Regions from separate parts of the Kitasatospora sp. NPDC040550 genome, predicted to be linked through region 1. Evidence: riboswitches for the same ligand, from Rfam matches in the RefSeq annotation. Region 1 holds a riboswitch; the other holds the start of a gene.

Region 1 (5,485 bases):
CAGGCCCGAGGTGACCATCGGCGGGCGCGGGTCGTTCGGGACGGCGTTGCGGTTGACCGTGATGCCGACCTCGTGCAGCCGGTCCTCGGCCTGCTGGCCGTCGAGCTGGCTGTTGCGCAGGTCGACCAGGACCAGGTGGACGTCGGTGCCGCCGGACAGCACGGTGGCGCCGGCGTCGGCGACATCGGCCTGGAGCAGGCGCTCGGCGAGGATCTTGGCGCCCTCCAGGGTGCGCTGCTGGCGCTCCTTGAAGTCCTCCGAGGCGGCGACCTTGAAGGCGACGGCCTTGCCCGCGATCACGTGCTCCAGCGGACCGCCCTGCTGGCCCGGGAAGACCGCGGAGTTGATCTTCTTCGCCCACTCGGCCTTGGACAGGATGACGCCGCCGCGCGGGCCGCCCAGGGTCTTGTGGGTGGTGGTGGTGACCACGTCGGCGTACGGCACCGGGTTCGGGTGCAGGCCCGCGGCCACCAGGCCGGCGAAGTGCGCCATGTCCACCATGAGCAGGGCGCCGACCTCGTCGGCGACCCGGCGGAACGCGGCGAAGTCCAGCTGGCGCGGGTAGGCGGACCAGCCGGCGATGATCAGCTTCGGCTGGTGCTCCTTGGCCAGGCGCTCGACCTCGGCCATGTCGACCTGGCCGGTCTTCTCGTCGACGTGGTACGCGACCACGTTGTAGAGCTTGCCGGAGAAGTTGATCTTCATGCCGTGGGTCAGGTGACCGCCGTGGGCCAGGTTCAGGCCCAGGATGGTGTCGCCCGGCTGGATCAGCGCGAACATCGCGGCGGCGTTGGCCTGCGCGCCCGAGTGCGGCTGGACGTTGGCGTGCTCGGCGCCGAACAGGGCCTTCACCCGGTCGATCGCGATCTGCTCGACCACGTCGACGTGCTCGCAACCGCCGTAGTACCGGCGGCCGGGGTAACCCTCGGCGTACTTGTTGGTGAGTACCGAACCCTGGGCCTCCATGACCGCCACCGGGGCGAAGTTCTCGGAGGCGATCATCTCCAGCGTGGTCTGCTGGCGGTGCAGCTCGGCGTCGACCGCGGCGGCGATCTCCGGGTCGAGGGCGTGCAGGGACTGGTTGAGAACCGTCATGGTGTGGTCTTCCCGGGGAGGAGAGCGGAGGGACGGTGGGAGCGGGACGGACCGCCGTGCTGCGGCCCGCCCCGGCGGTGGCTCAGCCCTCGGCGTGGGTGAGCTCGTCGTACTGCGCGGCGCTGAGCAGCGTGTCGGTGGTCTCCACGCGCACCTTGAACAGCCAGCCGCCCTCGAACGGGGCGCTGTTGACCAGGCTGTTGTCGTCCAGGACGTCCTCGTTGACCTCGGTGACCTCGCCGGTCACCGGGGAGTACAGGTCGCTGACCGACTTGGTCGACTCCAGCTCGCCACAGGTCTCGCCGGCGGTCACCGTGTCGCCGACCGCGGGCAGCTGCACGTAGACGATGTCACCGAGCGCGTCGGCGGCGTGCTTGGTGATGCCGACCGTCGAGACACCGTCCTCGGCGGCGGTCAGCCACTCGTGCTCCTTGGTGTACTGCAGGTGCTGGGGGTTGCTCATGGCGTCATTCTCCAGGATGGGAAGCGGGTACGACGCAGCGGGCCGCCGCACGGACGGCTCCGACGTGCGCGGATGGGAAAACGAGGGGCGGCGACGGCCTCAGCGGGCGCGCTTGTAGAACGGCAGCGCCACGACCTGGACCGGCTCGTGCTTGCCGCGGACGTCCACCGCGACGGTGCTGCCGGGGGCGGCGTGGGCCGCGTCCACGTAGGCCATCGCGATCGGCTTGCCCAGCGTGGGGGACGGCGCGCCCGAGGTGATCCGGCCGATCGGGGCGCCCTCGGTGGAGACCACCGTGTACTCGGCGCGCGGCACCCGCTTGCCCTCGGAGACCAGGCCGACCAGCACCTTCGGGGGGTTGGACTCGGCCGCGGCGGCGGCCTGCTCCAGCGCCCGGCGGCCGATGAACGCGCCCTCGTTGGTGGTCTTGTCGAAGCGCACGACCCGGCCCAGACCGGCGTCGAACGGGGTCAGGTCGGTGGACAGCTCGTGCCCGTACAGCGGCATGCCCGCCTCCAGGCGCAGCGTGTCGCGGCAGGACAGGCCGCACGGGACCAGGCCGCGGCCCTCGCCGGCGGCGGTCAGCGCCCGCCAGACCGGCTCGGCGTCGGCCGGGGCGCAGAAGATCTCGAAGCCGTCCTCGCCGGTGTAGCCGGTGCGGGCCAGCAGCACGTCCTTCCCGGCCACGGTGGCCGGGAGGATCGCGTAGTACTTGAGACCGGGCAGGTCGGCGTCGGTGGTGTCGGCCAGGATCGCGGTGGCCTCCGGACCCTGGACGGCGATCAGCGCGTAGGTGTCGCGGTCGTCGGTGACGACGGCGTCGAAGCCCTTGGCCCGGGCGATCAGCTCGTCCAGCACCAGCTGGGCGTTGGAGGCGTTGGCGACGACCAGGAAGGCGTCCTCGCGCAGCCGGTAGACGATCAGGTCGTCCAGGATGCCGCCGTCCTCGGCGCAGATCATGGTGTAGCGGGCGCGCAGCTCGCCGAGCGCGGAGACGAAGCCGACCAGCGCGTGGTCCAGCATCTCGCCGGCCTGCGGGCCGGTGACGGTGATCTCGCCCATGTGCGAGAGGTCGAACAGACCGGCCTTGGTGCGGACCGCGAGGTGCTCCTCGCGCTCGCTGCCGTAGCGCAGCGGCATGTCCCAGCCGGCGAAGTCGGTCATGGTCGCGCCGAGGGCGCGGTGCAGCGCGTCGAGCGCGGTCAGGCGGAGGGACGACATGGCCAGGAACTCCTCGGTCGGGGCACTCAGGGGTGCACGCGCCGGACCGGACCCGCTCGGGGACCGACCCCGCGCGCGGGCATGCGGCGGCGTGGGTCTCCCCATCTGTCGTCGAACCTGAGAGCTTCACCGCCCACCTGCCCGCAGCCGGCACCAGCGTCGGCTGGTTCCAGCATCGGGGACAGGACGGCGGCTTGCACCGTGGGTGGGCGCGCGACCGGGTCGTGCGCCGCTTTCCAGATGTGCCTAACCCGCGCGGTAGGGGGGCCTGAGAGATTCCGGGGAGGACTTGCTCCTTCGGCGCCGGCTGTGCCCCCTGAGGGGCACTCCGGGCTCTCCCGCGCGGGTTCGAGCGGCCGGTGTGGAGTTGTGGGGGCCCGCGGCGCATGCCGTCGGACGCGCACATCATGGCACGTCCTCGCGGAGGAGGGGAGAGGGGACCCGGTCACACCGCGGCCGGGCGGACCCGGGCCCTAAAATCATCGCGTCGGCGCAGCAGTGGGCGGCCGACCCGGCCGTGGGCCGGATCGGCGGCGCATGGAGTACCCGGTGGAGCAGCAGCAGGGGTGGGGCGGGCCGCAGGCGGCGCCGTCGGGCGGGGCGTGGCCGGCGAACGAGCTGGAGCAGGTGCTGACGGCCGCGCTGGGTGACCCGGGGGCGACCCCGCGGGTGATCGAGGTGCTGGCCCGCAGCCAGGTGTGGATCCCGCTGCCGTCCGGGGGCGACCCGGCCGGGCAGTCGCTGGACCTGCCGACCGTCGAGCTGGCCGGGGCCCCGTACGTACCGGTGTTCTCCTCGCAGGAGGTGTTCCTGCAGCAGGCGCCGGGGATGGCCTTCGCGGTCGCGCCGGCCTGGGAGTTCGCCCGCGGGCTGCCGCTGGGCGTGGGCATCGCGGTCAACCCGGAGGCGGCGGTGGGCATCCCGGTGCCGCCGCAGGGCGTGGCGGAGCTGCGGCGCGGCCCCCGGGAGGATCGCTGGGAACAGCAGCCGGAGGGGCCGACGGGCGGCCGGGTGGCCCTGCGGGAGCCGGTGCCGGGCGAGGATCCGGAGCACTTCCTGGCCGTCTGCCGGGCCGAGCTGTCGGCCTTGCCGGGGGTGTTGACCGCGCGCCGGGCACTGGCCAGCATCGAGGGCGAGCCGACCGTGATGTTCGTGGGCGTGCAGCTGGATCCGGCGGCCCCGGCCGACCCGGGGGCGGTGAACGAGGCGCTCGGCCGGGCGCTGGGAACCGCACCGCTGCCGGGCGGCGTCCACCTCGTGCTGCTCGACCTCGCCGACGACCCGGTGGTCGAGTGGTTGTTGACCCGGGTCATGCCCTTCTACTCGCGGGTGTGAGCGGGGATCCTTCACAGGCACGTCGCCGTGGCGGCGGCCGGTGCCGCGCCATAGGGTGCGTGCAGGCGGCTGACGGGCCGGCGGGTTCAGGAAAGAGGCGCGGCGAGGTGGGCGCATGAGTGCGGGAACGGGAGCGGGCGGGGCGCCGGGGCCCTGGGGCCAGGCACCGGCCGGGCGCCCGGGCGCGGACCCGGGCGGGCTGGAGCAGGCTCTGCGCGAGGTCGCGCCGGAGCGCTTCGACGCGTACGAGCGGCTGCTGCACGCGCTGGCCGACGGCCGGGTCTGGATGCTGCTCTGGCACGGTACGCCGGGCAGCCCGGACGCGCAGTACGGGAACATGGAGATCAGCGGCCACGGCTACGCGCCGGCCGTCACCTCGCCCGAGCAGCTGACGGCCTCCGGCTGGGCGCGGGCCCACGAGGTCATCTCGGGGCGGGAGATCGCCGCCTCGCTGTACCGCACCCGCTGGGGCCTGTGGCTGAACCCGCACGCGCCGGGCGGCGGGGTTGGCGTGCCCTGGGCGGACCTGCGGCGGGTCGCCGCGGGCCTGGACCGGCTGCCGGCCGGTCCGTTGAAGCTGAGCGAGCCGCAGGTCGACGCGCAGCAGTTCTTCGCCCTGCTGGAGCGGCAGGCCGGTGAGGTGCGCGCGGTGCGGGCGCTGCGCCGGGCCTGGGTGCAGCCGGCGGTGGGGGAGCCGTACCTGGCGATCGGCCTGGACCTGTACGAGAGTTCGCCGCCGGCCGTGGAGGCGGTGCGGGCGTTGATGCAGCGCGCGATCGCGGTGGCCCCGGAGGGGCTCGCGGTGTCCACGGTGGCGATGGCGGACGAGTTCGACCCGGTGGCGCTGTGGATGCGCGCCAATGCGCGGCCGTTCTTCGACCGGGAGGCCGGGCGCCCGCCGACCGGCCCGTACCCGCCGGTGCCGCCGCCGTACCCGGGCCAGTCGATGCCGGGCCGGTCGATGCCGGGGCAGCCGGTGCCCGGGCAGTCGATGCCGGGCTACGCGTACGGCACCCAGCCGCCCGCGCCGGGCTGGGGGCACCAGCCCCAGCCGCAGTGGCCCGGCTACCCCGGGCGCTGACCGGTCAACCCAATAGCCGAAATCGCCAGCTCGAAGCCGACTTGATTCACCATCAGGTCGGCTTCGGTGCTTTCCGGACGAATTTCCACACTCTCCGCAGACGCATCTTGACATGGCAGTTACACCCGTGTGAAGAGGTATATGCCGAAGACCGGAGAGGTGCATGCGGGCAGATCACAGTTGGGCATCTGTCGGTTGTCAGGGCTGGCGCAAGCCAGTTCGGATGACAGAGAGTTCTGCGCAACGCATCGCGCGTACTGGAAACCCCACGAAGGTGAACGCGCACGCCG
Region 2 (5,485 bases), on a different contig from region 1:
CCGATCGCGCCGCCGACGGTGCGCAGCACGGAGTTCATGCCGTTGGCGATGCCGCTCTGCTCGACCGGGACGGCGCCGTTGATGAAGGCGGGCATCGCGGCGAAGGCGAGGCCGATGCCGAGACCGAAGATCGCGGAGGCGGTGTAGATGTCGCCTTCGGCGCTGTGCCGCAGGGCCAGGTAGGCCATCGCGATCGCGCCGAGGACGCCACCGAGGACCAGCGGCAGGCGCGGGCCGCGGCGGGCGATCAGCAGGGCGCCGATCGGGGCGGCGACCATCGAGCCGATCGCGGACGGCAGCAGCATCACGCCGGCGTGCAGCACGGTCGCGGTGAAGCCGTAGTGGGCCAGCTTCTCCGGGGTCTGGGCGAAGTTGCTGATGACCATGAACGAGCCGTACATGCCGAAGCCGATCAGCAGGCCGGCCAGGTTGGTGAAGGCGACGGCCGGGCGGCCCATCATCTTGAGGTCCACCAGCGGGTGGGCGACCTTGGTCTCGATGACGCCCCAGATCAGGGCGACCACTGCGGCGACGGCGAACAGGCCGAGGGTCTTGGTGGAGGTCCAGCCCCAGTGGTTGCCCTGGCTGACCGCGACCAGCAGGGCGGAGAGCCAGCCGGCCAGGGTGAGCGCGCCGAGCGGGTCGGCGCCGCCCTCCTTGTCGGTCACCGGGTCGGTCGGGACCCGGAAGGCGACCAGGGCGACGGCGAGCAGGCCGAAGGCCAGGCCCATCCAGAAGATCGACTTGTAGTTCCAGTGCTCCAGCAGCAGGCCGGTCGCGACCAGGCCGAGGCCGGAGCCGACGCCCATCGAGGCGCTGATGGCGGCGACGCCGCCGGTCACCTTCCGCTTGGGCAGCTCGTCACGGACGATGCTGATCGCCAGCGGCATCACGCCACCGCCGGCGCCCTGGAGGACGCGGGCGACGATCAGCCAGGTGAAGGAGTGGGTGCAGACCGCCAGCGCCGAACCGGCGACCAGGCCGGCCAGCGAGATCAGCAGCATGGGCTTGCGGCCCCGGAGGTCGCCGAAGCGGCCCAGCAGGGGAGTCAGCACGGCCGCGGACAGCAGGTTGGCGGTCATCAGCCAGGTGATGTTCGACCCGGAGACGTCCAGTTCCTTGGCCAGCGAGGGCAGGATCGGGACGACCGCGGTCTGCACCACGCTGAACGACAGCATCGCCAGGATGAGGGCCGGCAGGACCCGGGCGTTGCTCTGCTTCTCGGCCGCGGTGGTGGGCTGTAGTGCCTCACTCACGGTTGCTTCCTCCCGTACATAGTGAATGAACTCAAGTAACTGTGCGGGTGGATAGTTCATGATGTCAAATATCGAGTGGTTAAGGTTTGGCAAAGTGGGGAACTGCGGCACACGACGAGGGCCCCGGACCGGAGTCCGGGGCCCTCGGGGGATCGGGGGATCAGGTGATCGGGGAAGGTCAGGCCAGCGGGCGCAGGGCGGCCGGCCGGGAGCCGTCGGCCGCGTGGACGAGCTGGGCGCCCGCCTCTCCCGGTACGGTGGCGGCCGTGTCGTCGTGGACCTCGACGTGCTCGCGGCGGAGCTCGTCCCGAACCACCTCCTCCTCCGTGTAGCGCTCCACCACCAGACGGACCCGCTCGATCGGGGCGAGGTACTTGCGGACCACCGGCCGCTCCTCACGGAGGGTGACCTCTTCGACCGCTTCGGCGATCTCCTTCTCGGTCAGCGAGGCCAGCTCGGCTTCGCTGACCGGCATCCGCTCCACCCGGACCCGCTCGCGGACCACCGGGACGCGGCGCTCGACCTCCTCGCTGGTCACGTACTTGCGCAGCTTCGCGCTGCCCAGCACGTGCCACTCGGTGGTGATGTCCAGCCGCTCCTCGCGGCAGGTGATCTCGACCGGGCCGCTGGGGGCCGAGGAGGCGGCGGTGCCGTTCGCGGCCGGGGTGGTCGCGGCGGGCTGCGGCTTCGGCTCGACCAGGTGGGCGGCGGCCGGCGCGGGGGCGGTGCCGTTGGCGATCGGTGCGGGGGTGCTGAGGGTCCGCACGTGGGCCTCCGTGGCGATGTCGGTGCTGGTGTGGGTCGTGCCGGTGCTGGTCGTGGTGATGGTGCCCGTCGCGGTCGTGGTCGGGGCGGGGTCGGGGGAGTGGAAGGCGATCGGCTTGGCGGCCGCGGCGGCCGTGGTGGTGCCGAAGTCGAGGTCCGGCCGGTCGTCCCGGGCGGGCTCCGCGGTGGCCGGACGGCCGTCCACGGGCGTGTCGAGGCCGTAGTAGCGGTAGAGCTGGAGCTCCTGGGCCGGCGACAGGTGCTGGCCCACGCCGAAGTCCGGCGAGTCCTTCACCAGCGACTTGTCGTACGGCACCCGGAGCTCGTCGCCGGAGAACTCGCTCGTGGTGAGCGGGACGAAGGCGTCCCGGCCGAAGATGCCGGTGCGGACGGCCGCCCATTCCGGATGCCCGGTGGCGTCGTCCAGGTACACCTCGTCCACCGTGCCGATCTTGTCCCCGTTGCGGTCGACCGCCTTGTGGCCGATGAGGTCCCTGGGGTCGATGTCGGTCTGCACTCTTTCCTCCAAGCGCTGCGCCTGCGGAACTCCCGCAGGTGAGGCGGTCGGAGCACCCGTCCTGTCCGCCACTTCACACCAAAAGCCATCAATCGGACGTGCGCGACCGGGGTGCGCCGGACGGGCTTCGCGCTGGGCCGTTCGGGGGACGCGCGTAGACCCGGAGTGACCCGACGCACCCGTGATCGGGAGGCCTCCCGCTGGTACCCTGGGCCGCGACCGCCGAGCCCGCTCGGGAGAGTCCCCGACAGCGAAAACCGCTGGTCGGGGCGCCGAAGGAGCAACTCCTCCCCGGAATCTCTCAGGCATCCGTACCGTGCGGGATAGGTCACTCTGGAAAGCAGGGCAGGACCGCCGGCGCGGGAGCCGGCGATCACCACCCTCACCGACGGTGCAAGCCGACGGCGCGCCACCGCGCGGCGTGCGGGCGAAGCTCTCAGGTCCCGATGACAGAGGGGGAGGCCTTTCGGGTCCGCCCGCCCAGGTCGGTCCGCTGTCCGCAGCGGCGCGACCGGCCGGCGTGCGTACCCCCGCCGGTCCGTGACCAGGAGGCCTCGACCACCATGAACGCCCAGCCGAACGCGGGACGCCCCACCAGCGCCTCGACCCTCACCGAGCTTGAGCTGGCCAGCCCCTTCGAGAACCGCCACATCGGCCCCGACGCCGCCGCGCAGGAGAAGATGCTGGCCTCCGTCGGCTACGGCTCGCTGGACGAGCTCGCCGCCACCGCCGTTCCCGAGGCGATCCGCTCCATCACCGCCCTCGACCTGCCCGCCGGCCGCAGCGAGGCGCAGGTCCTCGCCGAGCTGCGCGAGCTGGCCGGCCGCAACCAGGTGCTCCAGCCGATGATCGGCCTGGGCTACTACGGCACCTTCACCCCGCCGGTGATCCTGCGCAACGTCATGGAGAACCCGGCCTGGTACACCGCGTACACCCCGTACCAGCCGGAGATCTCGCAGGGCCGCCTGGAGGCCCTGCTCAACTTCCAGACCCTGGTCTCCGACCTGACCGGCCTGCCCACCTCCGGCTCCTCGCTGCTGGACGAGGGCACCGCGGCCGCCGAGGCGATGGCGCTGGCCCGCCGCGTCACCAAGGTCAAGGGCGGCGTCTTCCTGGTCGACGCCGAGACCCTGCCGCAGACCGTCGCGGTGATCAACACCCGTGCCGTGCCGACCGGCGTCGAGGTCGTCGTCGCCGACCTGTCCGAGGGCATCCCGGCCGAGATCGCCGAGCGCGGCGTCTTCGGCGTGCTGCTGCAGTACCCGGGCGCCACCGGCGTGGTCCGCGACCTCACCCCGGTGATCGAGCAGGCGCACGGCCTGGGCGCGATCGTCGCCGTCGCCGCCGACCTGCTGGCGCTGACCCTGCTCAAGTCCCCGGGCGCGCTGGGCGCCGACATCGCCTGCGGCACCTCGCAGCGCTTCGGCGTCCCGATGGGCTTCGGCGGCCCGCATGCCGGCTACCTCTCGGTGCGCGCCGAGTACGCCCGCTCGCTGCCCGGCCGCCTGGTCGGCGTCTCCGTCGACGCCGACGGCAACCGCGCCTACCGCCTGGCCCTGCAGACCCGCGAGCAGCACATCCGCCGCGAGAAGGCCACCAGCAACATCTGCACCGCCCAGGTGCTGCTCGCCGTGATGGCCTCGATGTACGCCGTCTACCACGGCCCGGACGGCCTGGCCGACATCGCCCGCCGCACCCACCGCTACGCCGCCGCCCTCGCCGAGGGCCTGCGGGCCGGCGGCGTCGAGCTGCTGCACGGCGAGTTCTTCGACACCGTCACCGCCGTCGTCCCGGGCCGCGCCGCCGAGATCGCCGCCGCCGCCCGCGCCAACGGCATCAACGTCTTCCAGGACGGCGAGGACCGGATCTCGGTCTCCGCCGACGAGACCACCACCCGCGAGCACCTGGCCGGCGTCTGGGCCGCGTTCGGCGTCCCCGCGGTCGAGGTCGCCGAGGCCGCCGACGCGCTGCCGGCCGCGCTGCTGCGCGAGGACGAGTACCTGACCCACCCGGTCTTCCACAGCCACCGCTCGGAGACCGCCATGCTGCGCTACCTGCGCCGCCTGTCGGACCGGGACTACGCGCTGGACCGCGGCATGATCCCGCTGGGCTCCTGCACCATGAAGCTCAACGCCACCACCGAGATGGAGGCGGTGACCTGGCCGGAGTTCGGCCAGCTGCACCCCTTCGCGCCGGTCGACCAGGCCGCGGGCTACCTGACCCTGATCCGCGAGCTGGAGCAGCAGCTGGTCGAGGTCACCGGCTACGACGCCGTCTCGATCCAGCCGAACGCCGGCTCCCAGGGCGAGCTGGCCGGCCTGCTGGCCGTCCGCGCCTACCACCACGCCAACGGCGACACCCAGCGCGACGTCTGCCTGATCCCGTCCTCGGCGCACGGCACCAACGCCGCCTCCGCAGTGATGGCCGGCATGCGCGTGGTCGTGGTGAAGACCCTGGTCGACGGCGACGTGGACGTCGAGGACCTCAAGGCCAAGATCGAGCAGCACCGCGACAACCTGTCGGTGCTGATGGTCACCTACCCGTCGACCCACGGCGTGTACGAGACCCAGATCACCGACATCTGCGCCCTGGTGCACGAGGCCGGCGGACAGGTGTACGTCGACGGCGCCAACCTGAACGCCCTGGTCGGCCTGGCCAAGCCGGGCAAGTTCGGCGCGGACGTCTCGCACCTGAACCTGCACAAGACCTTCTGCATCCCGCACGGCGGCGGCGGCCCGGGCGTCGGCCCGGTCGCGGTGCGCGCCCACCTGGCGCCGTACCTGCCGAACCACCCGCTCCAGGAGGAGGCCGGCCCGGCCACCGGCGTCGGCCCGATCTCGGCCGCGCCGTGGGGCTCGGCGGCGATCCTGCCGATCTCCTGGGCGTACGTCCGGCTGATGGGCGGCGAGGGCCTCAAGCACGCGACCCAGGTCGCCGTGCTGAACGC

Evidence for each region. Region 1 has a riboswitch for glycine ahead of gcvT (glycine cleavage system aminomethyltransferase GcvT). Riboswitches for the same ligand answer to the same signal wherever they lie in the genome.
Region 2: another riboswitch for glycine. It lies ahead of gcvP (aminomethyl-transferring glycine dehydrogenase); the one in region 1 lies ahead of gcvT (glycine cleavage system aminomethyltransferase GcvT).

The regions. Positions count from the first base shown of each region.
Region 1 is NZ_JBVIWC010000007.1:47,177-52,661, reverse strand. It holds gene glyA (serine hydroxymethyltransferase) at 1-1,095, opposite strand, end outside; gene gcvH (glycine cleavage system protein GcvH) at 1,178-1,558, opposite strand; gene gcvT (glycine cleavage system aminomethyltransferase GcvT) at 1,658-2,779, opposite strand; glycine riboswitch at 3,026-3,130, opposite strand; gene ACZ58X_RS12680 (enhanced serine sensitivity protein SseB C-terminal domain-containing protein) at 3,317-4,114, shown strand; gene ACZ58X_RS12675 (enhanced serine sensitivity protein SseB C-terminal domain-containing protein) at 4,230-5,195, shown strand.
Region 2 is NZ_JBVIWC010000005.1:12,411-17,895, forward strand. It holds gene ACZ58X_RS09685 (MFS transporter) at 1-1,256, opposite strand, end outside; gene ACZ58X_RS09690 (PRC and DUF2382 domain-containing protein) at 1,435-2,538, opposite strand; glycine riboswitch at 2,762-2,865, shown strand; gene gcvP (aminomethyl-transferring glycine dehydrogenase) at 3,102-5,485, shown strand, end outside.